3 regions of the Neorhizobium sp. LjRoot104 genome follow, and region 1 is predicted to be linked to each of the others. Evidence: predicted binding sites of a transcription regulator. Region 1 holds the regulator's gene; each other region holds the start of a gene.
What was found. Region 1 encodes PhoB, which activates phosphate uptake and scavenging genes when phosphate is short. Its sites were predicted from a motif close to TGTCATNNANCTGTCAT; they were not measured.
Positions count from the first base shown of each region.

Region 1 (9,967 bases):
CCTACAAGGGCCAGATCGACCTCGACGTCGGCCAGGAGAACCGCAAGGTCAACGACCAGCAGCTCGGCTGGATGAAGCAGCTCTCCGACAGCGGGGCGCTTGCCAAGCACTTCAACGGCGGCATTTTCGTCAACGGCGCATCGAGCCGTCCGGAAGCGGCCGGCGTCGGCGTCGCGCTGATCGGCTCGTTCTACATGATGCTGATCGTGCTCGTCCTGTCGCTGCCGATCGGCGTCGCCGCCTCGATCTATCTTGAGGAATTCGCCCCGAAGAACAAGTTCACCGACCTGATCGAGGTGAACATCAACAATCTCGCGGCCGTTCCCTCGATCGTTTACGGTCTGCTTGGCTTGGCGGTCTTCGTCAACTTCGTGGGCCTGCCGCGCTCGGCCTCCTTCGTCGGTGGCCTGGTACTTACCCTCATGACGCTGCCGACGATCATCATCGCCACCCGCGCGGCGCTGAAGGCCGTGCCGCCGTCGATCCGTGCGGCCGCCCTCGGCCTCGGCGCTTCGAAGATGCAGACGATCTTCCACCATGTCCTGCCGCTCGCGATGCCCGGCATCCTGACCGGCACGATCATCGGCCTCGCACACGCACTCGGCGAAACCGCACCGCTGCTCCTGATCGGCATGGTGGCCTTCGTCGCCAACTATCCGACGACGCCGCTCGATCCTTCGACGGCGCTGCCGGTACAGATCTATATGTGGGCGAACGAAGCGGAACGCGCGTTCGTCGAACGCACCTCGGGAGCAATCATCATCCTGCTCCTGTTCCTCATCCTAATGAATGTTGGCGCAATTCTCTTGCGGCGTCGCTTCGAGCGGCGCTGGTAGAAGGAGTATGACAATGAACATGATGTCAGAATCGGCAGTTGAAAAGGCGCTGGACCAAAAGATGAGTGATGCTTCTCACAAGATGATCGGCAAGGACGTTTCCGTCTATTACGGCGAAAAGCGTGCGCTTTTCGACGTGAACCTCAACGTTCGCGAAAACACGGTGACAGCTCTCATCGGCCCTTCCGGCTGCGGCAAGTCCACTTTCCTGCGCTGCCTCAACCGGATGAACGACACGATCGAGAATTGCCGCGTTACCGGCAAGATCACCCTCGACTCGGACGATATCTACGACCAGAACATCGACGTCGTGGAACTTCGCGCTCGCGTCGGCATGGTTTTCCAGAAACCGAACCCGTTCCCGAAGACCATCTACGAGAACATCTCCTACGGTCCGCGCATCCACGGCCTTTCCAAGAACAAGGCCGACATGGACCAGATCGTCGAGGCGAGCCTGCAGCGCGCCGGCCTCTGGGGCGAAGTCAAGGATCGACTGCATGAATCCGGCACCGGCCTTTCCGGCGGCCAGCAGCAACGTCTGTGCATCGCCCGCGCGATCGCCGTGTCGCCGGAAGTCATCCTCATGGACGAACCGTGCTCGGCTCTCGACCCGATCGCGACCGCCAAGGTTGAAGAACTCATCCATGAACTGCGCGCCAACTACACGATCGTCATCGTGACGCATTCGATGCAGCAGGCTGCCCGCGTTTCGCAGCGCACCGCCATGTTCCACCTCGGCCAGCTCGTCGAGGAGAACGACACCGACAAGATGTTCACCAATCCCGACGACCAGCGCACGCAGGATTACATCATGGGCCGTTTCGGCTGATCCAGCCGACCGCGCCGCCTGAAAATCAATTTTGAGGACGAGAAGATGGCATCGACCCATATCCTGTCGGCTTATGACGACGAACTGAAATACCTGAGCCGCCGCATCTCCGAAATGGGCGGCCTCGCCGAGCAGATGTGCTCGGACGCCGTGCGCGCGCTGGTCAATTCCGACGCTGCCCTGGCCCAGAAGGTCATCTCCGACGACGTGATCCTCGATCACGCCGAACGCGAGATCGGCGACAAGGCGATCGTCACGATCGCACGCCGCCAGCCCGTGGCAGCCGACCTTCGCGAGATCGTCGGTTCGCTGCGCATCGCGTCCGATCTGGAGCGCGTCGGCGACCTTGGCAAGAACACCGCCAAGCGCGTCATCGCGGTTCAGGGCACCGGCGTTCCGCGCAAGCTCGCCCGCGGCCTCGAACATCTCTCCGATCTCGCCCTCGTGCAGCTCAAGGACGTCCTCGACGTCTACGCGACGCGCTCGGCGGAAAAGGCCGAGGCGATCCGCATCCGCGACGAGGAAATCGACGCGATGTACACGTCGCTGTTCCGCGAACTCCTCACCTACATGATGGAGGATCCGCGCAACATCACCACCTGCACGCACCTGCTGTTCTGCGCCAAGAACATCGAGCGTATCGGCGACCACGCCACCAACATCGCCGAAACCATCTACTACATGACCACCGGCGCCCAGCCGGAAGGCGATCGCCCGAAGGACGACTCGTCGAACACGCTCGGCGCGATTACCGAATAAATGATGGAATGCTGACGGAGCAGAGCCGAAATGCTGCCTAAAATCGCTGTGGTGGAGGATGAAGAAGCACTCAGCGTGCTTCTTCGCTACAATCTCGAAGCGGAAGGTTATGAGGTCGAGACGATCCTGCGGGGGGATGAAGCCGAGATCCGGCTTCAGGAGCGTACGCCGGATCTTCTGATACTCGACTGGATGCTGCCCGGCGTTTCCGGCATCGAACTCTGCCGCCGGCTGCGCATGCGCTCGGAAACGGAGCGCCTGCCGATCATCATGCTGACGGCCCGCGGCGAGGAGAGCGAACGTGTTCGCGGCCTCGCCACCGGCGCCGACGACTATGTGGTGAAGCCTTTCTCGACGCCGGAACTGATGGCCCGCGTCAAGGCGATGCTGCGCCGCGCCCGTCCCGAAGTGCTCTCCAGCGTGCTCCGCTGCGGCGATATCGAACTCGATCGGGAAACCCATCGCGTTCACCGCAAGAGCCGTGAAGTGCGCCTCGGCCCGACCGAATTCCGCCTTCTGGAATTCCTGATGGCCTCGCCCGGCCGTGTGTTCTCACGGTCGCAGCTCCTGGACGGCGTCTGGGGGCATGACATCTATGTCGACGAGCGTACCGTCGACGTCCATGTCGGGCGCCTCAGGAAGGCGCTCAACTTCTCCAACATGCAGGATGTCATCCGCACCGTCCGCGGCGCGGGTTACTCGATGGAATCCTGAGAGGCGGCTTTCAGGCCGCCCGGGTCTGCCGCTGCCATTCCGGCAGCGGAAAGATCCGGTCATAGGCCCAGTTGAAGACGAAGGCGTAGACCACGTAGAAGACCGCGAAAGACACATCCATCATCAGCGCATGGAGGATGCTGACGCCGAGATACCAGGCGATCAGCGGCAGAAGCGCGATCAGCAGACCAAGTTCGAACAGCACCGCATGCGCCACGCGTATCGCGGTGTTTTTCTGCGTGGTGCCGGTGAAGCGCTGCATCAGATGGTCGAAGCCGAGATTGTAAAGATAGTTCCAGCCGGTGGCGATCGTCGCGCTGCCGATGCCGACCACGCCGATGTCGGCAGCCGGCATGCCGAAGGCGATAGCGCCGAGCGGCGTGATGAGAGCGAGCCCGATCAGTTCGAAGCTGATGGCATGGCGGATACGGTCGCGTGTCGAGCGCATGATGACCTCCTGGGTGCGTTCCGGGTCGTCCCGGAGTTTTTGCCCGAATGGGGGAGGTCGTCCTCGCTGCTCCGTCAAATAGGCGCAATGCCGATCCGGAGCAAGGCCTGGCCGACATGTCTGCCATGCGCAACAAAAAAGCGGGCCTCGCGCCCGCTTTCGATCTTGTCCTCGTGTCGCGCCGCCGCTCAGACCCGAGCGGCAACCTTGCGGCGCTCGTTGACCGGCTGGTAGGCGAGTTTTGCGTGATAGCCGCAATAAGGCGACGCATCCGGGGATTCACAGCCGCAGAAGTGGAAGTCTTCCTTGAGCGGATCGCCGACCGGCCACTTGCAGGTGCGCTCGGTCAGTTCCGTCAATGCGAGACGACGGGAAATCGGCACCACCACGTTGGAGGCGGGACGATACTCCATCTCCTGATAGGGTTCGATTTCGACCTCTTCCTTGACCATCGTCGCACCGACGGCGCGGGTAACGGTCCGGGTCGCGACGCGCGATGCGTAGTTTGGAGCCCGCGGCGCCGACGTCGTGCGCTTGGCCGTCGATGAACGGCTGGTCGCAACCGTGCCGCCGGCTTTCGCCCGGCCCGGCAGGCTGAGACGATGCACCTTGCCGATCACGGCATTTCGGCTCACGCCTCCAAGTTGCGCTGCGATCTGGCTGGCGCTGAGGCCCTCCGACCATAATCTTTTGAGCTTCTCGACACGCTCGTCTGTCCAGTTCATGCCCGTTCTCCGCCTTTGAACGTTGCTGGCATGCAGAATCCTTCCACCTTTGCTGCGAAATTCATTTCGCAGCACCCACTATATCTATGCTTGAGGTGACTAGTTCCGCCGCATGCAGTCTAGTAATTGATCTTTAACCTAGTGTGAGGCTGACTCCGTGGCAAGAGTCGGGGGAATCTGCGGGAATCGATTTCGTGGTTTTCCCCAACTTGCTGTCCGGGAGAGTCATTTTTGTCACATAGGCCGACGCCTGTCGCTTTCCCGCCTTGGCTTGCCCAAAACGCCGAGCTTTGTTGACATTGACGGCCTAAACCCCGATAGTGCCCCCGCCGCCCAGTGGGCGGCATTTTTGATTTTTTCGGCCCGTTCCATGGGCCTTTCTGGACTGCCTAGAGGAGTGATGTCGCCATGGCTGAAGCCGCGCTTTTCGACACGTTTGCCCGGACTCCGCTGCGTTTCGAGCGCGGCGAGGGCGTATGGCTTGTGACGGAAAGTGGGGAGCGATATCTCGATTTTGGTTCCGGCGTCGCGGTCAATTCGCTCGGTCACGGCCATCCGCATCTCGTTGGTGCGCTGAAGGCGCAAGCCGACAAGGTGTGGCATACGTCCAACCTCTTCGAACAGCCCGGCCAGGAGAAGCTGGCGCGTCGTCTCGCCGACAATTCTTTCGCGGACAAGGTGTTCTTCACCAATTCCGGCGCCGAGGCCCTGGAATGCGCCATCAAGACGGCGCGCCGCTATCAGTTCGTGAAGGGGCATCCGGAGCGCTTCCACATCATTACCTTCGAAGGCGCCTTCCACGGCCGTACGTTGGCGACCATCGCTGCCGGCGGCCAGGCGAAATATCTCGAAGGCTTCGGCCCGAAGGTCCAAGGCTTCGATCAGGTGCCGTTCGGCGATATCGATGCCCTGAAGGCTGCGATCACCGATGCAACCGCGGCCATACTGATCGAGCCGATCCAGGGAGAGGGAGGCGTGCGGCCGGTTCCGAAGGAATTCCTCCAGGCGCTGCGCCAGATCTGCGACGACAACGGCCTGCTGCTGGTCTTCGACGAAGTCCAGACCGGCGTCGGCCGTTCCGGCAGGCTGTTTGCCTATGAATGGGCGGGCGTGACGCCCGACATCATGGCGCTTGCCAAGGGCATCGGCGGCGGTTTCCCGCTCGGTGCCTGCCTTGCCACGGCGGACGCCGCGTCCGGCATGACCGCTGGCACCCATGGCACGACCTACGGAGGCAATCCGCTCGCCACGGCGGCCGGCAATGCGGTGCTCGACGTGATCCTGGGCGATGGCTTCCTGGAAAACGTCCGTGACGTCGCCTTGGTCTTGCGCCAGGGGCTCGCGAGCCTGAAGGACCGCTTCCCCAATGTCATCGAGGACGTTCGCGGCGAAGGCCTGCTGCTCGGCGTGAAGGCGAAGGTGCCCGCGGGCGACTTGGTTGCTGCCATACGCGGCGAACACATGCTGGCCATTCCGGCCGGCGACAACGTGGTGCGTCTCCTGCCACCGCTCACAGTCACGGCGGAGGAAGCCCGCGAAGGGCTTGCCCGCATCGAGAGGGCGGCGGAAAAGCTTTCCGCTTCCGAGATGAAGAAATCGGCCTGAGCGGGCAAAGCGGGACGCCGTTGCAGGTTTCCCGCTTCACAGGGAACATCACATGGCATCTCCCAAGCATTTTCTCGATCTTTCCGCTGTTTCCGCGGCTGATCTCAGGGTCATCCTCGACGACGCGAAGATCCGCAAGCAGGCGACCAAGGCCGGCACGGCGGAAAAGCCGCTCGCCGGCAAGATGCTGGCGATGATCTTCGAAAAGCCCTCCACCCGCACCCGCGTATCCTTCGATGTCGGCATGCGCCAACTCGGCGGCGAAACGTTGTTTCTGTCAGGCACCGAAATGCAGCTCGGTCGTGCCGAGACGATCGGCGATACCGCCAAGGTTCTGTCGCGGTATGTCGATGCCATCATGATCCGTACCACGGATCACGCCCGCATGCTGGAATTGGCCGAACACGCCACCGTGCCGGTCATCAACGCCCTGACGGACGACACGCATCCCTGCCAGATCATGGCCGACATCATGACATTCGAGGAACATCGCGGGCCGATCGCCGGCAAGACGATCGCCTGGACCGGCGACGGCAACAACGTGCTGCATTCCTTCGTGGAAGGTGCCGCCCGTTTCGGCTATCGCATGAACATGGCGGTGCCGATGGGTTCGGAGCCCGCCGACAAGTTCCTGAACTGGGCGCGCAACAACGGCGGCAACATCATGCTTTGCCACGACGCCGAAAAGGCGGTTGCCGGCGCCGATTGCATCGTCACCGACACCTGGGTGTCGATGAACCAGGAGCACAAGGCGCGCGGCCACAACGTCTTCCAGCCGTTCCAGGTCAATGCCGACCTGATGAAGCGGGCCGACAAGGATGCACTGTTCATGCACTGCCTGCCGGCCCATCGCGGCGAGGAGGTCACCGACGAGGTGATCGACGGCCCGCAGTCGGTGGTCTTCGACGAGGCCGAAAACCGCCTGCACGCGCAGAAATCCATTCTCGCCTGGTGCTTCGGCGCGGTCTGAGCGCAAACTTCCCCGCGCGGGTGCGGAGAGCCGGCGGCAGTAGTCGAACCTTGATTTCCGCCCCGCGATCCCCCATCTGTCGGCTTTCAACAATACGCCGTCTTCTGGACTGGCGTTTCAACACACATCGTCGACGTCTTTTCCTCCGGCCAGCGGTTCCGCTCGGGCTGGCGCTTGTGTAAAGGTTTTTGGGTCGGCGCGAAGGAGTGAAGTCATGGCGGAAGCGACTGTAGAACTCAACGAACTCGACTTTGCCGGAGACGATCGGGTCGTTCCCTTCCAGGTGGACGGTCTTGACGTGCGTGGCCGTGCGGTCCAGCTCGGGCCGCTGCTCAACTCCATCCTCAGCCGCCACGAATATCCCGGCCCGGTCGCACGGCTGCTTGCCGAGGCGATCGTGCTGACGGCCCTGCTCGGCACCTCGCTGAAATTCGATGGCAAATTCACGGTGCAGACCAAGGGCGACGGCCCGGTCGATCTGCTGGTCGCGGATTTCTCGACGCCCGACAGTCTTCGTGCCTATGCCCGTTATGACGAAGAAGCGCTGGCTGAAGCGGTCAAGGAAGGCCGAACCTCGCCGCCCGACCTTCTGGGACGCGGAGTGCTTGCCTTCACCATCGACCAGGGCCGCGGCATGCAACCGTATCAAGGCATCGTGCCGATGGACGGCTCATCCCTCGAGGAGATCGCCGGCGTCTATTTCCGTCAGTCGGAGCAGATCCCGACCAAGGTCCGCCTGGGCGTCGCCGAGCTCTTCGACCGCGATGGCGATGGCAAGCCGCGTCACAACTGGCGGGCGGGCGGGCTTGTCGCGCAGTTCCTGCCGCAGGCGCCTGAGCGGATGCGCCAGCCGGACCTGCACGGCGGCGACGGTGACGAACGCGACTTCGAATTCGCCGAGGACGATTCCTGGGCCGAAGCCCGCACGCTGGTGGAAACGATCGACACCGACGAGCTGACGGACCCGCGGGTCGCGATCGAACGGCTGCTGTTTCGCCTGTTCCATGAGCGGGGCGTGCGGGTCTATGCGCCGCACACGGTGTTCGACCGCTGCAGCTGCTCGCGCGACAAGATCAAGGGCGTTCTCTCGGGCTTCTCCGCCGAGGAGATCGAGGCGAGCGAGGAAGACGGCGAGATCGCCGTCACCTGCGAATTCTGCTCGACCACCTATCGCTACAAGGCGGACGAATTCGCTGCAGCCTGATTGACGAACGGCGGGAGTCACCTCCCGCCGTTTTCAATTCAAGGCATCTTGCATTCGAAGTTCGCGCCGTCCTTCAGATCGCCGCTGCCGGAGTATTTCGCCGATTGCGGATAGGGGCAGAGCGGGCGCGTCATAACCGGCTTGCCTTCCCTGATCTGCCTCGCCTGGATCACCGTCGGCGCCTTGCCGTTCTCCACCCAGTCCATCAGTGGCGTGAAGGCGTCGAAGACGTCCGTGCCGTAACCCGCAGTGCAGTGGAACATGCCGGGCACCATGAACAGACGGTAAAATTCAGCCGTCCGGTCGGCGCCCATCTGCTTGCGGACGGCCTCGTAGTAGTTGACGCCCATCATCGGGTTGAGCGCCGGGTCGGACCAGCCGAAATAGGTGATCATCCGCCCGCCGCGCTTTTGGAACTCGCTGAGATCGGGGTTGGTGGCATCGACGATCTCGCGGATCGCGCCGATCTTGGGATATTCGCCATCGAAGTCGAACGTCTTCCAGTCGATCGCCTTCCCGGGGGCGGGCAGCATCGCCATGTTCTTGACGAAAGTCTCGCCATAGGCCAGTTGCCGGCTCGGCCCCTGATCGGATACCATCCACATGTCCCAGCCGCTGACGCCCGAGGGGTCCACACCCTCGGTGCCGAACTGCACGCCGGGGAAAACCCCCTCGCCCTTGATCTTCACGCCGCCGGCGAGCGTCTTCAGTGTCTCCACCTGCGCCCGCGTGAAGCAATCGGAACCGCCCCCCTCGCAGATCTTCAGGTCTTTTTCCGGATCGAAATTGCACTGGCGCGGATCGGCGATCAGCCCGTCCCCGGCGCCGTCGATGCGATCGCATTTGTCCATCACCGCCTTGGCGAGCACCGGAAGCTGCGCCCGGCTGATCGGAGCCTTCAAGAGCGCTCGTGCATTCCAGACGCCCCAGATCTGCGTATTGGTGAGATCGAGGACCGGTGCTCCGGCGAGAATGCCATCGAAATCGCCCGGATAACGTTGTGCCGCCATCAGGCCTTGGCGTCCGCCGGTCGAGCAGCCGTCCCAGTAGGAGAAGGAGGGATGCCGGTCATAATAACGCGCGGCAATCGCCTTGGCGGTATCGACCGTCACATGCACTGCGCGTGAGCCATAGTCGATCAGCAGGCCGAGATCTTCCGCGAAGTCTCCAAGTTTATAGGTTACCGCATCATGGCCGGTATTCTGCTGGACGGTGAGAAAACCTTTCGAAAGCGCCGCATTGCGGGTCGCTATCCTGGAAGCCGCGGCGAGGTCCTCGCCGGCATAGCCACCATTGCCGAACATGTAGAGCCGCCGGTTCCAGTTGTCAGGCAGGGTGATCTCGAAGCGAACCTGCGGGCGGATATAGCCGGTTACCTGGCAATGGCCCGGCACGTTCCCGACGCCTGCCACATGCTGGGCCTTCAGCGTCGTGACCTCCGCAAATGACTGGCTGTTCAGCATGCCGCAGGCGATCTGCGGCGAGACGGTGGCGGATGCGAAATCCGGCCTCTCCTTCTGGTCGATGAAGCTGCTTTTGTTTTGTGCAAGGGCGGGGGTGAAGGTGGCAAGCGTCAGCAATGCGCAGGACACGAGCAGAATGGGTCTTGTCATCAAGTTCTCCTCCCAAAGACCGTTTGACGGAGCCAAGATGCCGCAGGAGGGAGAGGGCAACAAATAGAAAACCGACGCAACCCATAAGCTGAGGGCCGTCGTCGGTGGCGCGGCCTAGTTGAGCACGCGCATCAGGCCGGGCGAATCCAGCGAAAAGGCCGGGATCGTCACCTCGAAGGTCTCGCCTTCATCTGTCTGCATGTCGTAATGGCCGAACATCAGCCCCGATGGTGTGTCGAGCGGACAGCCCGAGGAATATTCGTA
Region 1 covers NZ_CAXURS020000001.1:107,533-117,499, reverse strand. Annotated here, with positions in the region: gene pstA (phosphate ABC transporter permease PstA) at 1-836, shown strand, start outside; gene pstB (phosphate ABC transporter ATP-binding protein PstB) at 850-1,665, shown strand; gene phoU (phosphate signaling complex protein PhoU) at 1,711-2,424, shown strand; gene phoB (phosphate regulon transcriptional regulator PhoB) at 2,455-3,138, shown strand; gene ACSQ8R_RS00590 (PACE efflux transporter) at 3,149-3,586, opposite strand; gene ACSQ8R_RS00585 (GcrA family cell cycle regulator) at 3,775-4,311, opposite strand; gene ACSQ8R_RS00580 (aspartate aminotransferase family protein) at 4,720-5,916, shown strand; gene argF (ornithine carbamoyltransferase) at 5,969-6,886, shown strand; gene ACSQ8R_RS00570 (Hsp33 family molecular chaperone) at 7,101-8,090, shown strand; gene ACSQ8R_RS00565 (tannase/feruloyl esterase family alpha/beta hydrolase) at 8,129-9,703, opposite strand; gene apaG (Co2+/Mg2+ efflux protein ApaG) at 9,818-9,967, opposite strand, start outside.

Region 2 (9,967 bases), 3.6 Mb from region 1:
CGGCCGTGCTGACATCGGGCAACCATGCCGCGATCGAGAAATGGCGGCTGGAGGAGGCCGAGCGGCTGACGCGGACGCGCCGTCCGGATTTGCTGCCGAACAAGGCGAAGTAACTCCCTCATCGACCATTCGGGCCTCAATGGAACGCGCGACGGCACGGCACACTTAACCCTCCCCCTTGTGGGGGTCCGGGGGCGGGGCAAGCGACCCGTCCCCGGCAGGCGGGAGGGGTTTTTACTCGGAGCAAAGTCCCCTCCCCACAAGGGGGAGGGGCTCCACGCAGCGCCACTCACCCCGTCACGAAATAATAGACCGTCAGCGCCGCACCGACCGCCACCACGCACCAGCGCAGCACCGCCTGCGGCACCCGCCGCGCCATCCAGACGCCCGCATAACCGCCGAGCGCGCCCGCCGGGATCATCACCAGTGCCTCCGGCCAGGCAATGACGCCACCGCCGACGAAGACGATGATGGCGACGGCCGCGATCAGGATCGCCAGCATGTTTTTCAGCGCATTGAGATGATGGTAGCTGCCGCCGGTGGTGACGCCGAGCACCGCAAGCATCATGATGCCCATGCCGGCGCCGAAGAAGCCGCCATAGATTGCCGTCAGGAATTGTCCGATGACCGAGCCGGGGGAGTTGGCCGACCGCTCCGCGGACGCCTTCGGTTTCAGCCACGGCCCTGCCGCAAACACCGCGGTGGCGGCCGCCAGCAGCCACGGCACGAGCGCGCGAAAGGACGGATTGTCGAGCGACAACAGCAGGAAAGCACCGGCGAAAGCACCGATGACCGAAACCAGCGCAAGCACGAGCGCGCTGCGCCAGCGGCTGGAAATCTCGTCCCAATAGGCGATCGTCGAAGTGACATAGCCGGGAAACTGCACGATCGATGACGTCGCATTGGCCAGGATCGGCGGAATGCCGGCAAGCGTCATCGCCCCGAAGGTCAGAAAAGTCCCGCCGCCGGCGATCGCGTTGACCGCGCCGGACAGGAAGCCCGCCGCGGCGAGCAGGGCTATCATTGTGATTGTCATTGATGTTTCCTCATCCCTGGCCCTCAGATAGCGGCTTGCGCGAAAGGCGGCAATAGCAGGCTTTTCGTCATAAAATCGCAATCGACGGGATGACAAACCCAAGTCTTTCGTGTATTGGCCCAGCCGGAAATGGGAAATATCCCGTCGACCAGCAACAAAGAATGGCGAATTCGCTCTGCCGAAAAGGCAAATCCCCAAGGCTTGGACCAAAGGGATATACGCTGAGCGCTCTGGCTGTTTCAGAAGAACCAAAGGTTTGAGACGATGAATATCATCCAGGAATTGGAAGCCGAACAGGCCGCCAAGATTGCAGCCAAGCGCACGCTTCCGGAATTCTCCGCCGGCGACACGCTCCGCGTCAACGTGAAGGTTACCGAAGGCAACCGCACCCGCGTACAGGCTTATGAAGGCGTCTGCATCGCCCGTTCCGGCGGCGGCATCAACGAAAGCTTCACCGTTCGCAAGATCTCCTACGGCGAAGGCGTCGAGCGCGTATTCCCGGTCTATTCGCCGATGGTCGAAAGCGTCGAAGTCGTTCGCCGCGGTAAGGTCCGTCGCGCCAAGCTCTATTACCTGCGCGATCGTCGCGGCAAGTCGGCTCGTATCGTTGAAGACACCGGCGTTCGCGCCCGCAAGCTGAACGACGCCGAGCGTCAGGCCGTTGCCGAGGAAAAGGCACGGATCGAAGCCGAGAAGGTTGCAGCAGCCCAGGCTCTCGCCGCCGAAAAGGCAGCAGCAGAAGCCGCTGAAGCAAAGGCCGCAGCAGAAGCTGCCGAAGCCGCCAAGGCCGCTGAAGCTTCTGCCGAATAAGCTTTTCATATAGAATGCAAAAAGGCGGTCCGTGGGCCGCCTTTTTTGTTGCGCGATACCGGGTCTAATTCCTGACGGCCGAATCCCAGTGCTCATCCGCCTTGCCGTTGACGATACGCCATGTGTCGTACCAGGTGGTGGTATAGCTCTTCGAGGGATCGCGAGGATCTTTCATTTCGCGCACCGTCCCGACGGTCACCAGATCGCCTTCCGCTGTAACAAAGGCGACCGGTGTTTTTATCTTGTCGGGAACGGGGCTCGGCTTCCGCTTCAGGACGTCGATGAAATAGCGCACCACCCCCTCGCGCCCCGACGCGGCATTCGGGTTGTGCTGGATGTAGCGTTCAGTGAGATACCGATCGGCCTTGTCCCAGTGATTGGCTTCCAGCAGGTCACGGACGATGCCGTAGACAACCTGCTTGTTTGCATGCAGCTTGGGGTCCGTGCTGGTGAAAAGCGCGTCTTTGTCCGGGGCTGCCATCACCGGTTCCTGTGCCCGCAACGGCGCGGTAAGCGTGCCCATCGCGGCCCCGAGCAGGACCAAACCCAGAGCGGCATGTTTCAAGACTCGTATCATCGACGTTCTCCCAAGCGTTTTGATCTGGCTTGTAAAAGTCATAGGAGAAACGCCAGCGAGGCGTAAGGAGGCAGTTTTGCCGCCATTGGTTCCGCGTAGGGAACCAATGGCGGCAACCTCCGGTCAGACGGAGATCGCCCGTCTCGCCGCCAACGTTCGGCCGAGGATGATGACGACGATATTCGATCGTCACCTATATCCACCTGCTATTGACGATCGGAGCGCACACGCAGGGAAATTCAATAGACTTCCGGAACGTACATGTCCGCCGGCACCGGATGACGGATGTAATCGTCGTTCCGAACGCGGCCCGGCAGGTCGATCTGCTCCTTCGGCACGGTCTCGTAAGGCACCTGGGCGAGAAGATGAGAAATCATGTTGAGCCGCGCCTTTTTCTTGTCGACGGCCTGCACCACCCACCACGGCGCTTCCGGAATGTGGGTGCGCTGGAGCATTTCCTCCTTGGCCTTGGTATATTCTTCCCAGTGGACGCGGCTTTCGAGGTCCATCGGCGACAGCTTCCACTGTTTCAGCGGGTCGTGGATGCGCATCTTGAAGCGGAATTCCTGCTCCTCGTCGGTGATCGAGAACCAGTACTTGACGAGGATGATACCGGAACGGACCAGCATGCGTTCGAATTCCGGCACCGAGCGGAAGAACTCCTCCAGCTCGTCCTTGGTGCAGAAGCCCATGACGCGCTCGACGCCGGCGCGGTTGTACCAGGACCGGTCGAACAGCACCATTTCGCCGGCGGTCGGCAGATGCGGCACGTAACGCTGGAAATACCACTGGCTGCGCTCGCGCTCGGTCGGCGCGGGAAGGGCGACCGTGCGGCAGACGCGCGGGTTGAGACGTTGGGTAACGCGCTTGATGGCGCCGCCCTTGCCGGCGGAATCACGACCTTCGAACAGCACGACCATCTTCAGCTTCTTGTACTGCACCCAGTCCTGCAGCCGGACGAGCTCGTGCTGGAGGCGGAAGAGTTCGCGGAAATAGATCCGGCGGTCGATCGTCGCCTCGGCGGGCTCGGACATGCCCTCGGCGACCAGCTCGTCGAGCCGGTCCTCTTCCATCTGCATTTCCAGCTCTTCATCGAAGCTGTCGGCGATCTCCTCCTTGATGCGGCTGAGCTGGTCTTGCATCGGTTCGGACATGGTGAGCATTCCTCCGTTATGGAAACTGAGATCAACCACGTTTCCGCGAAAGCTTTATGACAGAGATGCGACAGATTTTCTGAGAAGCAATTCGATTGCCGATTTCTGCAGAAACTGCTATTGCAGCGGCCATGGGATCGAAATTCGGATGCCTCGCGAACCATATCGTCGTGCTGCAGGACCACAAGCGTCTGCCGGCACGGTTTTTCGCGCGGGTATCCGGGGCGCTTTGCGACCGACTTAGCTGACCTTCCTCAGCTTGAGGCAGCCCCGTGCTGCCGGATACCCATTTCCTGTTTCAGTCAGCTTTACGGACAGCAGCCATGAGCGCACCTCGCACCCTTTACGACAAGATCTGGGACGACCACGTCGTTTCCGAGGATGAAAACCACACCTGTCTTCTCTACATCGACCGTCACCTCGTTCACGAAGTGACGTCGCCGCAGGCGTTCGAAGGCCTGCGCATCGCCGGCCGCAAGGTCCGCGCGCCGGAAAAGACGCTCGCCGTTGTCGACCACAACGTGCCGACGACCCTCGACCGCTACGAAGGCATCAAGAACGAGGAAAGCCGCATCCAGGTGGAAGCGCTTGCCCAGAACGCCTATGATTTCGGCGTCGAATATTATTCCGAAAAAGACGTCCGCCAGGGCATCGTCCACATCGTCGGTCCGGAACAGGGCTTTACTCTGCCGGGCATGACCATCGTCTGTGGTGACAGCCACACGTCGACGCACGGCGCCTTCGGTGCCTTGGCGCACGGTATCGGCACGTCCGAGGTCGAGCACGTGCTCGCCACCCAGACGCTGGTGCAGAAGAAGGCGAAGAACATGCTGGTTCGCGTCGACGGCCAGCTGCCGCCCGGCGTCACCGCCAAGGACATCATCCTTGCGATCATCGGCGAAATCGGCACTGCCGGCGGCACCGGCCATGTCATCGAGTTCGCCGGCGAAGCGATCCGCGCGCTCTCCATGGAAGGCCGCATGACGGTCTGCAACATGACGATCGAGGGCGGCGCCCGCGCCGGCCTGATCGCTCCCGACGAAAAGACCTTCGAATATATCAAGGGCAAGCCGCGCGCCCCGCAGGGCAAGGCCTGGGACATGGCGCTCGACTACTGGAAGACGCTGCAGACCGACGAAGGCGCGCATTTCGACAAGGTCGTGGTGCTCGACGCCGCCAACCTGCCGCCGATCGTCTCCTGGGGTTCCTCGCCGGAAGACGTGATCTCGGTTGAGGGTTCGGTTCCGAACCCGGACGACATCCAGGACGAGACCAAGCGCACCTCGAAATGGCGTGCGCTGGACTATATGGGCCTGAAGCCGCACACCAAGATCACCGATATCGCCATCGACCGCGTCTTCATCGGTTCCTGCACCAACGGCCGAATCGAAGACCTGCGCGCCGCGGCCAAGGTGGTCGAAGGCCGCACCGTCGCCTCCACCGTCTCGGCCATGGTCGTGCCGGGCTCCGGCATCGTCAAGGAACAGGCGGAAGCCGAAGGTCTCGACAAGATCTTCAAGGCCGCCGGTTTCGAATGGCGCGAGCCGGGCTGCTCGATGTGCCTCGCAATGAACGACGACCGCCTGAAGCCGGGCGAGCGCTGCGCCTCCACCTCGAACCGCAATTTCGAGGGCCGCCAGGGCTACAAGGGCCGCACCCATCTCGTCTCGCCGGCCATGGCCGCCGCAGCCGCGATCGCCGGCCATTTCGTCGATATCCGCGAGTGGAAGTAATCCGCTTGGGGGATCTGAAGACGCTCTGTCTTCGCCGTCATGCTCGGGCCTGTCCCGAGCATCTGCGACGACGAGATTGGTCGAGACGGCTTGGCTCCTTGGGACAAGCCCAAGGATGACGGAAAATGCCCGGCCTTCGCGCCGGGCATTTTCGTTTCCGGAGGCTACCCGAGCACCCTCACCACCGTCCCCTTCCGCATGAAGCGGATCAGCCGCTTCATATCCTGCAAACTGACGGCGATGCAGCCGGCGGTCGGCTGGTAGCCCGGCTTGATGAGGTGGAAGAAGATCGCCGAACCGCGATTGCGGATGCGAGACGTGATGTTCCAGTCAAGCACGAGACAGATGTCGTAGAGCCCGTCGGCCCGCATCATTTCCTCATGGCTTGGCCGAAAAGGCGCTTTGACGGGACGATTGTAGGAAGGGTGATCCGGCTGGTCACACCACAACATGTCTTTTCGGATGCGCGTGATCAAAAGCGCCGTCGGCGGCAGGCTGGCGCGGTCCCCGCGCACATAGCCATGGAGCAGCCGCATCGCCGCGATCGGGGTCGCGCCATCGCCTTCCCGCTTGAACGGCGTGGTTCCGGAACGCCCGAGTGCCGCCTGCACGGTGATGCCGCCGAAGGAGACGATCGCCCGCCGGCGGTCGCGCGGCGCGGTCCGGACGGTGACCACTGCCGTCTTTTTGTGATTTCCCTCGCGAAAACGTTGCATTTCTCTCACAAGGTTTTGCTTTGAATATGATTTCGTTTGAATTCATAGCACACTAAAGCGCCGCGCATCCTCCGGATGCGCAAACGACGCTTTAGCATATTGAATCAAAGCATCGTACTTTCTGAAAATCGATTCCGATTTTTGGGTCGATGCTGTAGGGATTTAGATCGAGGAGCCCTAAATGCGCTTCGATTGACTGCAATGACGGTCAGAACGCAAACGGCGATACGAAAGGCAAGAACGCATGGCAGCGCGCACGATACTCCTGGTGGACGACGACGACGATCTGCGTGAGACGCTCGTCGAGCAGTTGTCGTTCTACGACGAGTTCGCAATTCTCCAGGAAGCGAATGCCGCCAAGGCGCTGAACACCGCCAAGAGCGCCCAGATCGACCTGTTGATCATGGATGTCGGCCTGCCGGACATGGACGGCCGCGAGGCGGTGAAACTGCTGCGCAAGAACGGCTTCAAGGCGCCGATCATCATGCTGACCGGCCACGACACCGATTCCGACACCATTCTCGGGCTGGAAGCCGGCGCCAACGACTATGTGACCAAGCCGTTCCGGTTCGCCGTGCTGCTCGCCCGCATCCGCGCCCAGCTTCGCCAGTACGAACAGAGCGAGGACGCCACCTTCACCGTCGGCCCCTATCTCTTCAAGCCGAGCCAGAAGCTGCTGACAACCGAGGACGGCAAGAAGATCCGCCTGACGGAGAAGGAGGCGGCGATCATCCGCTACCTCTATCGCGCCGGCCAGAAGGTGGTGACCCGCGACGTGCTGCTGGAGGAGGTCTGGGGTTATAATTCCGGCGTCACCACGCATACGCTGGAAACCCATGTCTACCGCCTTCGGCAGAAGATCGAGCGCGACCCGTCGAGCGCCGAAATCCTGGTCACCGAAAACGGCGGCTACAAGATCGTACCCTAAGCAATTCCAGGAAAAGTGTGCTGCGGTTTTCCGTCCGGAATTGCGGCAAGCAGAGAAACTAGAGCCCTCATGTCGCTGACCGAAGATATCCGCCTGCTCTCCCAGGTTCCGCTGTTCCGGGACATGAACGACGACCAGCTGCGTCTCGTCGCCTTCGGCGCCGAGCGGCGGCAGGTGACGACCGGCCAGCAATTGTTCCGGGAAAGATCCCCGGCCGAATCGGCCTTCATAGTTGCCAGGGGCCGTTTCGAGCTGCTGATGGCGGACCGGGGCGGCGAGATGAAGGTCGAAGCGACCGTCGGTCCGGGCACGCTGCTGTCGGAACTGGCGCTCGTCACCATGGTGGAACGCAAGTTCACGGCCGTCGCAATCGAGGACTCCGAGGCCCTGAAGATCAGCCGTGCGCTGTTCCACCGCCTGCTGGAGGAATATCCGCAGGTCGGCCGGGTGATCGAAAGCCGCATCCGCGACAATATCGCGAGCCTAGCCAAGGCGGCGGCGGCGATGCAGGATCGGTTCGCCTGATTGGGGCTTTCTGCTCGTAGCCGCCCCTCATCCGCCTGCCGGCACCTTCTCCCCGCACGCGGGGCGAAGGACATGTGCCGCACTCTCCGTCCCGTTGATCCGTTTCGTGGGGCACGTCCCCTCTCCCCGCAAGCGGGGAGAGGGCTAGGGTGAGGGGCAGACGCAGACGCGTCCCTTCGATGTCAGAACTTGAACACCGCCGTCACCGGCACGTGGTCAGAAGGCTGGTTCCATCCTCGGGCTTCCTTCAGCACGTCGATGCGGTCGAGGAACGGCCCGAGGTCGGGCGATGACCAGATATGGTCGAGCCGTCGGCCCTTATTCGCCGCTTCCCAGTCCTTGGCGCGGTAGCTCCACCAGGTGTAGATCTTTTCCGGCTCCGGCGTGTATTGGCGCATCAGGTCGAGCCAGCCGCCCTTGGCAATGATCTCCTTCATGCCCTCGGTCTCGATGGGCGTGTGGCTGACGATCTTCAGGAGCTGCTTGTGCGACCAGACGTCGTGCTCCAGCGGCGCGATGTTGAGATCGCCGACGAGGATCGACGAGATGCCCGGCATGCCGTCCGCCTTCAGCGCCTTCATCTCCTCGACGAAATCAAGCTTGTGGCCGAATTTCGGGTTGATCGTCCGGTCCGGCTCGTCGCCGCCGGCCGGCACGTAGAAATTATGCAGGCGGATGCGCCGCGAGCCGCGCTCGAAGATCGCCGAGATATGCCGGGCATCGCCGACATTGCAAAAATTCTGGCGATGGTCTTCGAGAAGCGGCACCTTCGAGGCGATGGCGACGCCGTGATAGCCCTTCTGGCCATGGATGATGATGTGCTGGTAACCGAGGTCCTTCAGCGGCTGCAGCGGGAATTCAGGCTCCTGGCACTTGATTTCCTGAAGGCAGAGGATGTCCGGCTTGTGGCGGACGAGGAACTGCTGGACGATCGGCATGCGCAGCCGCACGGAGTTGATATTCCAGGTTGTGATCGAAAATGTCATGATATCCCTCGGGCTTCTCCCGCGAGGTTTAGGAAATTTTGGGGTCACTGAGAAGCGAAAAGGGCCGCGCAACCAAGCGCAGCCCCCTATTCATTTCAGGCCCTGCCGAGGTCAGCCCTTGCGGACGTCCTCGTAAGGGATGGTGAACACCTTTTCGTCGAGGTTCACGCCGTTCTGGACATTGTAGATCATCACCGACGTATCCTTGTTCTGGGCGTCGGTTATCGTCCATTGGCGCAGGTCGTAGGTCTTGGAATCGAACATCATGGTGATAGTCGAATCGCCGAACACCGTCTTGTTGCCGAGCACGATCGTGGTGAGATCGGACTCTTCCTTGACGTCGCGGACCATCTGGTTGCCGAGATCGATGCGGCTGGCGAGCAGCAGGCTGAGTGGCGTCTTGGAGAGCGGATAGATATCCCAGGTCTTCAGCTTCATGTTGCCGACAACGACGTTCTTGCCGTCGGCGATGACGCGGATCGGTGACGGATCCTCGAAGTTGAAGCGCAGCTTGCCGGGGCGCTCGATGAAGAATTTTCCGCCGGTCTGTTCGCCGCGCGGGCCGAACTGCACGAATTCGCCCATCATCGTTTTCACCGAGGAGAAATGATCGGCTATCTTCTGCGCCGCCGCCCCGCCCGCACTCTGGGCAAAGCCGAGGTTCGGCGCGAAGGCCGCCGCTGCCAGGCCCGCAAGCCCGAGCGAAAACTGCCGGCGGCCGAGCGCGCCGGAAGCGATGTTTGAAAGGATAGTCTTTTCTTTTTCCATTCTGGTCTCCTTTCGTTACTCCTCCGCACCAAAGGCGGCGGCTTGATGGCCGGCCCCTGGCGATCACGAAAGCCTTACCGTTCGAGGATATCGCCCTCGGTCGGCACCAGGATCTCGCGTTTGCCGGCATGGTTGGCCGGCCCGATCAGCCCTTCCTGCTCCATCCGCTCGATCAGCGAGGCGGCACGGTTGTAGCCGATGCCGAGACGGCGCTGGACATAGGACGTCGACGCCTTGCCGTCCCGCAGCACGATCGCCACCGCCTGGTCGTAGGGGTCGTCCGACTCCGCGAGGTTGGACATGCCGGCCGGGCCGGCACCGTCGCCATCCTCGTCGTCGTCGGCCGTGATCGCATCGAGATATTGGGGTTGCCCCTGAGTTTTCAAGTAGGCGACGATGTCTTCCACTTCCGTATCGGAAACGAAAGGTCCGTGGACACGCTGGATGCGGCCGCCGCCGGCCATGTAGAGCATGTCGCCCATGCCGAGCAGCTGTTCGGCGCCCTGTTCGCCGAGGATCGTGCGGCTGTCGATCTTCGAGGTCACCTGGAAGGAGATGCGGGTCGGGAAGTTCGCCTTGATCGTACCGGTGATGACGTCGACCGAGGGACGCTGCGTCGCCATGATCACATGGATACCGGCCGCACGTGCCATCTGCGCCAGGCGCTGCACGGCGCCTTCGATATCCTTGCCGGCGACCATCATCAGGTCGGCCATTTCGTCGATGATCACCAC
Region 2 covers NZ_CAXURS020000001.1:3,662,537-3,672,503, forward strand. Annotated here, with positions in the region: gene trmD (tRNA (guanosine(37)-N1)-methyltransferase TrmD) at 1-113, shown strand, start outside; gene ACSQ8R_RS18130 (sulfite exporter TauE/SafE family protein) at 290-1,036, opposite strand; gene rplS (50S ribosomal protein L19) at 1,301-1,846, shown strand; gene ACSQ8R_RS18140 (nuclear transport factor 2 family protein) at 1,911-2,423, opposite strand; gene ppk2 (polyphosphate kinase 2) at 2,663-3,577, opposite strand; gene leuC (3-isopropylmalate dehydratase large subunit) at 3,901-5,310, shown strand; gene ACSQ8R_RS18155 (L,D-transpeptidase family protein) at 5,475-6,026, opposite strand; gene ACSQ8R_RS18160 (response regulator transcription factor) at 6,271-6,954, shown strand; gene ACSQ8R_RS18165 (cyclic nucleotide-binding domain-containing protein) at 7,024-7,479, shown strand; gene ACSQ8R_RS18170 (exodeoxyribonuclease III) at 7,662-8,465, opposite strand; gene ACSQ8R_RS18175 (outer membrane lipoprotein carrier protein LolA) at 8,577-9,233, opposite strand; gene ACSQ8R_RS18180 (DNA translocase FtsK 4TM domain-containing protein) at 9,308-9,967, opposite strand, start outside.
Region 2: the regulator PhoB is predicted to act here: its motif matches at 3,623-3,639, upstream of ppk2 (polyphosphate kinase 2).

Region 3 (9,967 bases), 890 kb from region 1:
TCGGCGGAATGGCGTTTGCCTTCCAGCGACCGGCTCTCGGTCCAGCGCTCGGTCAGTTCCCCGATCCGGCGTTCCAGCCCGCGGGCAAGCGCCAGCGGCGGAAGTGCGGAGGCGGCGAGACCAATCGCATCGGCCAGCGCCAGCAATGCCGGCTTGAGCTTTTCCTCCCGGAGGCGAAGCGCCTCCAGCCCGTCGCGCGCCTCGTTCAATGCACCCGACAGCAGCGAAAGTCCATCGACGGCACGTCGCCATTCGATCATCCGCTCCGGCGCGGACGGCGCAACCGGGGCTGCGTGGAAAAGGTCCTCGAATTCGGTGACCGCGTCGGCGGCTGCAATGCCGCTTTCCTTCGCGGCAATCTCGGCAGCGCCGAGCGCCTGTTGCAGTTCCCGCTGCCGCAAGGTGAGCTGGGCATGGCGCGAGACACGTTCGGCATCGGCGAGCGCCGTATCGGCCAACCGGTCCGCATCCTCCACGGCGATCTTCAGTTCGCCGAGTTTCTCGGCCGACGGCTTTGCTCCGAGCGCATCGATCTTCTCGTCGCGGCCGGCTCTTGCCGCTGCGATATCCTCGCGGGAGACGATCCGCCCCTGCCCTTCCAGCGCCGCAAGCTGGCTGGTGATCGCCTTGGCCTCGTCGCGGATGCCCGTAAGCTTCTGGGCCGCTTGGCCGCTCTCGGCTTTGGCTGCGTCGATCAGCCGGCGATGGTGCGTGAGCGTCGCGATGTCCGGCAGCGGCGCCGAGAGAAGACGGTCGATATCCTTGACCGGCGGGTCGAGGCGCGCGGCAGCGGCAGCGAGTTCACTTTCCGCACGGGCGACGCGCACCTGCAGGGTTTCGACGCCGGAGAGCTCGTTGATATCGGGGCGCAGCGCGGCAAGCTGTTCCGCCCAGGGTTTCGGGTCGATCAACCGGCCATCCGGACCGTGGTCTCCGAGCCGCCGCAAAACATCCTGCACGTCCTCGATCTGCTGGCGAAGCTGCTTCAGGCCGCGGTCGAGCTCACTGCCCTCCTCGACGAGCCTGCGGAGGCGCACGAGATCGGCGTCGGCCGGCTGGGCACGCTGAAGCTCTTCGAACCTGGCAAAGCCGAGCCGGCGCGCCGCCTGGGCGATGCGCTGGTCGAAATCGTCCACCTCGCCGCGCACCCGGGCGATATCTTCCCGCGCCTTCAGATAGGCGCCCTTGTCCGCGTGGGCGGCCAGGATCCTGGGCGCAGCTGCGATCAGTGCGTCATCGACATGCACGGCGCCGATCTCGTCGCGGAGACGCGATACCTCGGCCTCCGCCGCCCTGAGCGCTTCGGCGTTCCTGCGCTCCGCCTCCAGAGCCCCTGCCAGCCGCTCCTCGAAACCGACCGGCAGCGCAGCCAGCGCCTCATATTGCGTCAGCATTTCCCGCTCGCGGTCGATCTCCCGCAGCACCGGTTCCAGCCGGAGCAGTTTCCGCAAGCGATCGAGGGCGCGCTTGGTTTCCTGCCGCTCTGCCTGCACCGCGGCAAGGCCAGCGTCTATCTCGGCTTGTTCGGCGAGCAGCTTCTTCCAGTCGCCGGCTTTCAGTTCGTTGTCGCGTTCGGCCTTGCGCGCCTCGTCGTGACTGTCGAGCACCTGATAAAACAGCCGGTCCTTGGAACGACGGGGCGCATAAATGCCGTCGGCCTCCGCGTCGAACGACTTGCGAAGGTCCGAAAGCCCCGTCAGGCCGGAGGCAGCGGAAAACAGCAGGCTGCCGATCTCTCCGCCGCTCTTCAGCATCGTTTCGCCGCCAGCCCTCAGAGAGGCGGAATCGAGCCCGAAGGCGCGTTCGAACACGTCGCGGGACAAGGTGCCGAGGAATGGCGCCAGGGTGTCCTCGGCCAAGGCCTCTTCCGCCTCGTTGGCAGCCAGCAGCGTGTTCTTGCGGCCGCGGCGGCGGCGGAATTCGAGCGTCTGGCCGTCGCGTGCGGTGATCGCGGCACCAACGCGAAGTGCGGTCGGGTCGTGCAGGAAACTGTATTCGGCGGCGGTCGGGAACCCGAACAGCAGATCGGAGATCGCCGACAGCGCGGAGGACTTGCCGGCCTCGTTGGGTCCGTAGATCACGTGCAGCCTGGCATCCGGGCGGAAGGTCAGCACGCGGTCGGTGAGCGCGCCATAGCGCAGAATGTCGAGGCGGTTGAAACGCATGGATCAGCCAGCCCTCGCCGCACGCGAGAGCAGGAGATCGCGGGCCTCCGCCAGCAGCGCTTCGGCATCGTCGCCGAGCGCCAGATCGCCGGCGCCGATGCCGCCCGGCAGGCGGGCGGTGATCTCGGCGATCTTGGCGTTGGCATCGGCGAGCAATTCCGGGGAGAAGCCATCCAGGGGGATGAGCCCTTCGAGGCCGAGCATGCCGGTGGCGACGCTCGTCCCGTTCGTTACCGGTTCCAGCCGTACTTCCAGCTTTTCGAGCCAGATATCCTGATGAGATCGATGGCAGGCGGCCTGCACCTCGTCTCGAAAGTCCTCGGCGCGGGCGGTCAGCTCGTTGCGGAAGCGGCTCCTGCCGGTCAGACGGATGCGCAGCGCCAGGGGCCGGCCTTCCATCCGCTCCACGACATCTTCCAACGCATTTTCGATGCGGCGCAGGATCGCCGGGATGTTGTCGTCCGGCTCGACCATGACGACGAGTTCGGCAAAGCGGGCGCTGTCGGTGATGATCCGCTCATGAGTGATACGACCGTCCTCGACGGTCACCAAAACCGCGCCCTTCGGGCCCTGCTCGCGGATCGACCGGCCCTGGAGATTACCCGGGAAGACCACCAGCGGGTCTTCGGCGACGATCTCGAAATCGTGCACATGGCCGAGCGCCCAATAGTCGTAGCCGCGCGAGCGCAGGTCTTCGATCGAGCACGGCGCATAGGGCGCGTGCGGCTCACGACCGGTGAGCGACGTGTGCAGCACGCCGATGTTGAACCAGCCCGTTTCCGGCTTCGGATAGGCGAGCGCCAGGTTTTCGACCGCCGAGCGCTCTGCGAACCCCTGGCCGTGCAGCGCCACCTTCAGATGATCGAGCCTAAAGCTGCCCGGCTTGTTGACCGGGAATTCGCTGACATTTTTCGGCAGCGTGATCGTCTTGGTGATGACGCTTTCGGCGTCGTGGTTGCCTTTCAGCAGGAAGACCGGGATGCCGGCGCGCTCCAGCCGCGCCACCTCGCGGTTGAAGAACAGGCCGATCTTGTTGTCCTTCCAGTCACCGTCATAAACGTCGCCGGCGACGATGAAGAAATCCACCTTCCGCTCGACCGCCTGATCGACCAGCACGGAAAAGGCGCGGCGGCTCGCCTCGATGAACAGTTCGGCGAGTGCGGCATCCTTCAGCGCCAGTCCCTGGAAGGGACTGCCGAGATGGAGGTCGGCGGCGTGCATGAACTGGAAGGAGGTCATCGAATCGCTTGTTTCGGTTGCCGGAGCTGATCAGGTGTTTTAGGCAAATGCCGGGCACGAAGAAAGCTCGGGGTTCCGCAGCCTGTGGATAGCCCAATCTTGTTCGGAGGACATCATGAGAAACCACGCGTTCGGACGCACATCCTTCACCGTCAGCGAGATCGGCTTCGGCGCCTGGCAGATCGGCGGCTCCTGGGGCGACGTCAGCGAAGCGGAGGGAAGCAAAGCGCTAGAAGCGGCGCTCGATGCCGGCGTTACCTTCATCGACACCGCCGATGTGTACGGTGACGGGCGCTCGGAAAAGATCATTGCCGGCGTCCTGAAATCGCGCGGCGGCGATCGGCCGATGGTCGCGACGAAGGCAGGCCGGCGCCTGAGCCCGCATGTCGCGGACGGTTATACCAAGGCCAATCTCGAAGGGTTCATCGACCGCAGCCTCAAGAACCTCGGTATCGACAGCCTCGACCTCGTGCAGTTGCACTGCCCGCCGACCGAAGTCCTCTACCGCCCGGAAGTTTTTGGCGCGCTCGACGATCTGCGCCGCGCGGGCAAGATCAGGAATTATGGGGTGAGCGTCGAGAAGGTCGAGGAGGCCTTGAAGGCGATCGAATATCCCGACGTCACCAGTATCCAGATCATCTACAACATCTTTCGCCAACGCCCGGCGGACCTGTTCTTCGGACAGGCCAAGCAGAAGAACGTCGCGGTCATCGTCCGCGTGCCGCTCGCAAGCGGGCTGTTGTCGGGCAGGATTTCTCGCGAGACCGCATTCGCCAAGGACGACCACCGCAACTTCAACCGGCATGGCGATGCCTTCGATGTCGGCGAGACTTTTGCCGGCGTGCCGTTCGAAGTGGGCCTTCAGGCGGTCGAGGAAGTCCGCAAGCTGGTCCCGGCGGGAGCTTCGATGGCGGCGTTTGCGCTGAAATGGATCCTCATGAACGAGGCGGTCACCGTCGTCATCCCCGGCGCCCGCAACGAGGCACAGGCCAAGGGCAATGCGGCGGCGGCCGACCTTGCCGCACTTTCGGCCGACGTGATGACTGCAACGAAGGAAATCTACGCGCGGCTGGTTGCTCCGCATGTGCATCAGCGCTGGTAGGATTTATAGATCGGCGGTGTGCCCCTCATCCCCCTGCCGGGACCTTCTCCCCGCCCGCGGGGAGAAGGAGGATGGAGCGCCGGCCGTGCCCCAAGTCCCTTCTCCCCGTCAGAACGGGGAGACGGTGGCGGCAGCCGGATGAGGGGCAGTTCCGAGCATCAAAAGTGTGGCGCCTGGAACAGAGCCAGCCGGAAACGCAGAAAGGCCGGGCAAATATCCCGGCCTTTCCACACACCCTGGAAAGGGCTCAGTTGGTGCCCTTCAGGTCAACCGGGAAGAACAGGGTCTCGCCAGAGCTATCATCGACGCCGTCGTTGTCGGTGACGGCGAAGGCCTTGCCGGACTTGTCGAAGGTGAAGCCTTCGAGCTTGTCGACGATATAGCCGTTCGATGCCTTCAGATCCGGGATGAAATCGTAGGCTTCCTGCTTCTTGACCACCGGCAGTTCGCTGCCGATCTTGGCCGGCTTCAGGTCGGCGATCGCCGCCCTGTAGAGCTTCTTCAGCCTGGCGGCGTCGCCGATCAGGTTGTCGCGCTCGACGATGTAGACATACTCGCCGCGGGCGGTGATTTCGGAAAGGCCGACCCAGCCGCTTTCGGTCTTTTCGAGCGGGTAACGCACGGCGCCCCATTCCTTGGACTTCGGCTTGTAGGAGACGAGCTTGACGGTGCCCTTCGGGTCGTCCTTCCACTCGCGCTGCATCGCCATCCACAGAACCATGTCGTCACCTGACCCAACCGTCGTCACGCCTTCGAAACCGAAGCGGGTCTCGCCGGCCAGCAGGTCCGCGGGCAGGCCGATCTCGGCCTTGATCTCGCCCTTGGCATTGACATTGTAGAGGCCGTGACCGGTCAGCTTGGCCGAGTCACCTTCCGACGCCAGCCAGAAACCGCCCTTGCCATCGAGCGTGATGCCCTCGATGTCGAGCTTCTGGGCCGGTTGGCCATCGCGGGTGATGCGCAGGACACCGGTGATCTCGGCCGGCGTCCTGGAGGTGTCGATGGTGAAGATCGACGGCTGCATGTTGTAAACCGAGTCGCTGACGGCATAGAGAATGCCGTCCTTCTGGGCATCGCCGACCAGACCGGAGAGCGCGCCCCAGCCGAGCACGTTGCCATCGACGTCCTTGGAAACGAGCTTCGGATAATTGGCCACGCCTTCTTCCAACGCGTAGATCATGACATGCGAACGGGCGCCGCCGTCCTTGCCGAGATCGACTTCATTGGCGGTGGCGAAGAGATTGCGGCCTGGAATGGCGACGGCGCCTTCCGGCGAAATGCCCGAGGGCAGGATCTGCATGAGCTGCGGCTCGGCGCCGCTATCCTTGTAGACGGCGGCGACCGAAGCGCGCTCGGCGAGCAGGAAGATGTATTGCTGGCCGTTGAAGGTCGCGACTTCCATGCCTTCGACTTCGATACCCTTCGAGCGCGCGCGCTTTTCCGGGAAATGGCCGAGGCGGGCAACCGCGCGCTCCAGCGAGGCGCCTGATTCGTAGAGAACCTTGCCGGTGCGGTCGAAGATGGTGAAGCCGCGCGAACCGCCCTTCCAGTCGCCTTCATTGGCGACGACGAGGCGGTTGTTGTCGAGCCACTTGACGGCGTCAGGCTCGCGCAGCGCGCCCGAAGCCTTGCCGGTGAAGGACAGCTGGCCGTCGGTCTTGTTGTCGATGCCTTCGAGATCGGCCTTACCGGCGGAGAAGTGGCCGGTGACCTGGCCGGTCTTGCCGTCGATGATGACGATCTCGTTGTTTTCCTGCAGCGTCAGGGCGATTTCGCCCTTGTCGTTGATGGCGACGAATTCAGGCTCCGGATCTTCCGGCGCGATCCCGGCAAGACCGGTCAGCGTGACGTGCTTGATCGAGGCGCAGTCGGCCGAGCCGTCCTTCAGGGAGACGATCACCAGGTCGCCGGCCGGCATCTGCGGGAGGGCGCCATCGTTGACGTCCTCGTCGCGCTCGTTCTCGATGGCGATCGCGGCGAAGGTCTTGTCCTTCGAGACGGCGATCGAGTCCGGCTGGCCGCCGAGATCGCAGGTCAGGTCGACCTTCTTCGTCGCGATATCGACGACGGCAAGCATGCCGGTCGGCTTCTGCTTGCTTTCGCCGGTGTTGACGGCGGCGAGAACCTTCTTGCCGACTGCCGCAACCGAGGTCGGCTCACCCTTGAAGGTGACGGCGCCGAGCGCCTTCGGGGCCTTCGGATCGGTGATGTCGATGAAACCGATCGCGCCGAGAGGGCTGTCGGAATAGATGAGCGTCATGCCGTCTTCGCTGGCGGTGACGATTTCGGCCGAGCTGGTGCTCAGCTTGTCCTTGCCGGCAGGCATGTTGCCGGCGACCGGGAAGGATGCGATGCGGTTGAAAACCTGTTCCGCGCTCGCCGGGACGGCGACCGAGGCAAGAAGTGCTGCGGTCAACGCGGCACGAAGTGAAAACGTCATGGGAAGCCCTCCTGTCCATGAAACACAGGTGGCTTGTGAGCCACAGTCGTGACAGGCGGATGACAGTTTTCGCATCCAGGCCCGTGGTGGACGGAGATTAGCGGCTCGTAAAAAAGGCCCGGGAAACCCGGGCCTTTTCAAAAGCGAGACTGTAACAGGATGCCAAGAAGGCAGCGCGTTAGCTGTTGACTGCGTCCTTCAGGCCCTTGCCGGCCGAGAACTTCGGCACGTTACGTGCCGGGATGTCGACTTCGGCGCCGGTCGAGGGATTACGACCCTTGGACGCTTCGCGACGGGAAACGGAGAAGCTGCCGAAACCGGCAAGGCGGATATCGCCGCCCTTCTTCAGTTCAGCCTGTACGGTCTCAAAAACGGCGTCTACAGCGGATGCGGCATCAGCCTTGGAGAGGCCGGCCTTCTCGGCCACTGCGGATACCAACTCATTCTTATTCATGTTTCCACCCCTTTCAAACGGTTTTGGAACGACTCATGTAACCGGGGCAGACAATAGTCAGGAGCCCGCCCGTGGCAACCCAAAAGCTCCGCAATCGCCTGAAAAACAAGGGGTACGCGTTATTTTTCACAAAAAAAGCCGGCGTTGTGCCGGCTTTTTTCATTGCTGGTGCCAATTTGGCATAACCAAAAGGCTGACGATCAGTGCGCTACGGGCATACCTGCGTCGTCAACCCCATCGACCGTGGTGATCAGCGGTGTTTCCACCGTGCCATCCCATTCGATCGCTTCCGGCTGACGGACGAGCGCGTGACGGATCACCTCGCCCATCCGGGAAACCGGAATGATTTCCATGTTGTTCTTCACGTTGTCCGGAATCTCGGCCAGATCCTTGGCATTTTCTTCCGGGATCAGAACGGTCTTGATGTTGCCGCGAAGGGCGGCAAGCAGTTTTTCCTTGAGGCCGCCGATCGGCAGCACGCGGCCGCGAAGGGTGATCTCACCCGTCATCGCCACGTCCTTGCGGACCGGAATACCGGTCATGATCGAGACGATCGCGGTTGCCATGCCGACACCGGCGGACGGGCCATCCTTCGGGGTTGCCCCTTCGGGAACGTGGACGTGGATGTCCGACTTGTCGAAGCGCGGCGGTTCGATGCCGAAATCCACGGCTCTGCTGCGGACATAGGACGCCGCCGCCGAGATGGATTCCTTCATGACTTCCTTGAGGTTGCCGGTGACCGTCATGCGGCCCTTGCCCGGCATCATCACGCCTTCGATCGTCAGCAGCTCGCCGCCGACTTCCGTCCAAGCGAGACCCGTGACCACGCCGACCTGATCCTCGCCCTCGGCTTCGCCGTGGCGGAAGCGCGGAACGCCGAGATAGTCGGAAATGTTGGCCGCGGTGATCGCAACCGACTTGGTCTTGCCCTTGATGATCTCGGTGACCGCCTTGCGGGCGAGCTTCATCAGCTCACGCTCGTAGCTGCGAACACCGGCTTCCCGGGTGTACTGCTGGCTGATCGCCATCAGGGCATCGTCGGTGACCGAGAATTCGTTCGGCTGCAGGGCATGTTCCTTGATCGCCTTCGGCAGAAGGTGACGCTTGGCGATCTCGCGCTTCTCATCCTCGGTGTAACCGGCGATGCGGATGATTTCCATGCGGTCCATCAGCGGTGCCGGGATGTTCAGCGTGTTCGCCGTGGTGATGAACATCACGTCGGACAGGTCGTATTCGACTTCCAGGTAGTGGTCCATGAAGGTCGAGTTCTGCGCCGGATCCAGCACTTCGAGCAGGGCCGAAGACGGGTCGCCGCGGAAATCCATGCCCATCTTGTCGATTTCGTCGAGCAGGAAGAGCGGGTTGGACTTCTTGGCCTTCTTCATCGACTGGATGACCTTGCCGGGCATCGAGCCGATATAGGTGCGGCGGTGACCGCGGATTTCAGCTTCGTCACGGACGCCGCCGAGCGCCATGCGCACGTATTCGCGGCCGGTCGCCTTGGCGATCGACTGGGCGAGCGAGGTCTTGCCGACGCCCGGAGGGCCGACGAGGCACAGGATCGGACCCTTGATCTTGGTGGCGCGGGCCTGCACGGCGAGATATTCGACGATGCGTTCCTTGACCTTGTCGAGGCCGAAGTGATCCGCTTCGAGGATCTTCTCGGCATTGTTGAGGTCGGCCTTGATCTTCGACTTCTTGCCCCACGGAATGCCGAGCAGCCAGTCGAGATAGTTGCGCACGACGGTGGCTTCCGCCGACATCGGGCTCATCTGCTTGAGCTTCTTCAGCTCCGCATCGGCCTTTTCGCGGGCTTCCTTGGACAGCTTGGTCTTGGAGATGCGCTCTTCCAGTTCGGCCATCTCGTCGCGGCCTTCCTCGCCGTCGCCGAGCTCCTTCTGGATCGCCTTCATCTGTTCGTTGAGGTAATACTCGCGCTGGGTCTTCTCCATCTGGCGCTTTACACGCGAGCGGATTCGCTTCTCGACCTGCAGAACCGAGATCTCGCCTTCCATGAAGCCGAGCGCCTTTTCGAGGCGCAGCTTGACGGAAACCGTTTCCAGCATTTCCTGCTTTTCGGTGATCTTGATCGACAGATGCGACGCAACCGTATCGGCCAGCTTCGAATAGTCCTCGATCTGGCTTGCGGCGCCCACCACTTCCGGCGAGATCTTCTTGTTGAGCTTCACGTAGTTTTCAAATTCGGAAACCACGGAGCGCGACAGGGCTTCGACCTCGACCGCATCCTCGTCGGGTTCGGCAAGAACGCTGGCAGTCGCTTCGTAGAACTCTTCGCGATCGGTATAGCCGTCGATCTTGGCGCGCGAGCGGCCTTCGACCAGAACCTTGACTGTGCCGTCCGGCAGCTTCAGGAGCTGCAGTACGTTGGCGACGGTACCGACCTTGTAGATTGCCGAGGGTTCGGGATCGTCGTCGCCGGCATTGATCTGGGTGACCAGCATGATCTGCTTGTCCGAACCCATCACCTCTTCGAGCGCGCGAATAGACTTCTCCCGTCCGACGAACAAAGGCACGATCATATGCGGAAAGACCACAATGTCGCGCAA
Region 3 covers NZ_CAXURS020000001.1:999,455-1,009,421, reverse strand. Annotated here, with positions in the region: gene ACSQ8R_RS05145 (AAA family ATPase) at 1-2,165, opposite strand, end outside; gene ACSQ8R_RS05140 (metallophosphoesterase family protein) at 2,169-3,404, opposite strand; gene ACSQ8R_RS05135 (aldo/keto reductase) at 3,520-4,506, shown strand; gene ACSQ8R_RS05130 (esterase-like activity of phytase family protein) at 4,754-6,946, opposite strand; gene hupB (DNA-binding protein HupB) at 7,125-7,400, opposite strand; gene lon (endopeptidase La) at 7,601-9,967, opposite strand, start outside.
Region 3: the regulator PhoB is predicted to act here: its motif matches at 6,995-7,011, upstream of ACSQ8R_RS05130 (esterase-like activity of phytase family protein).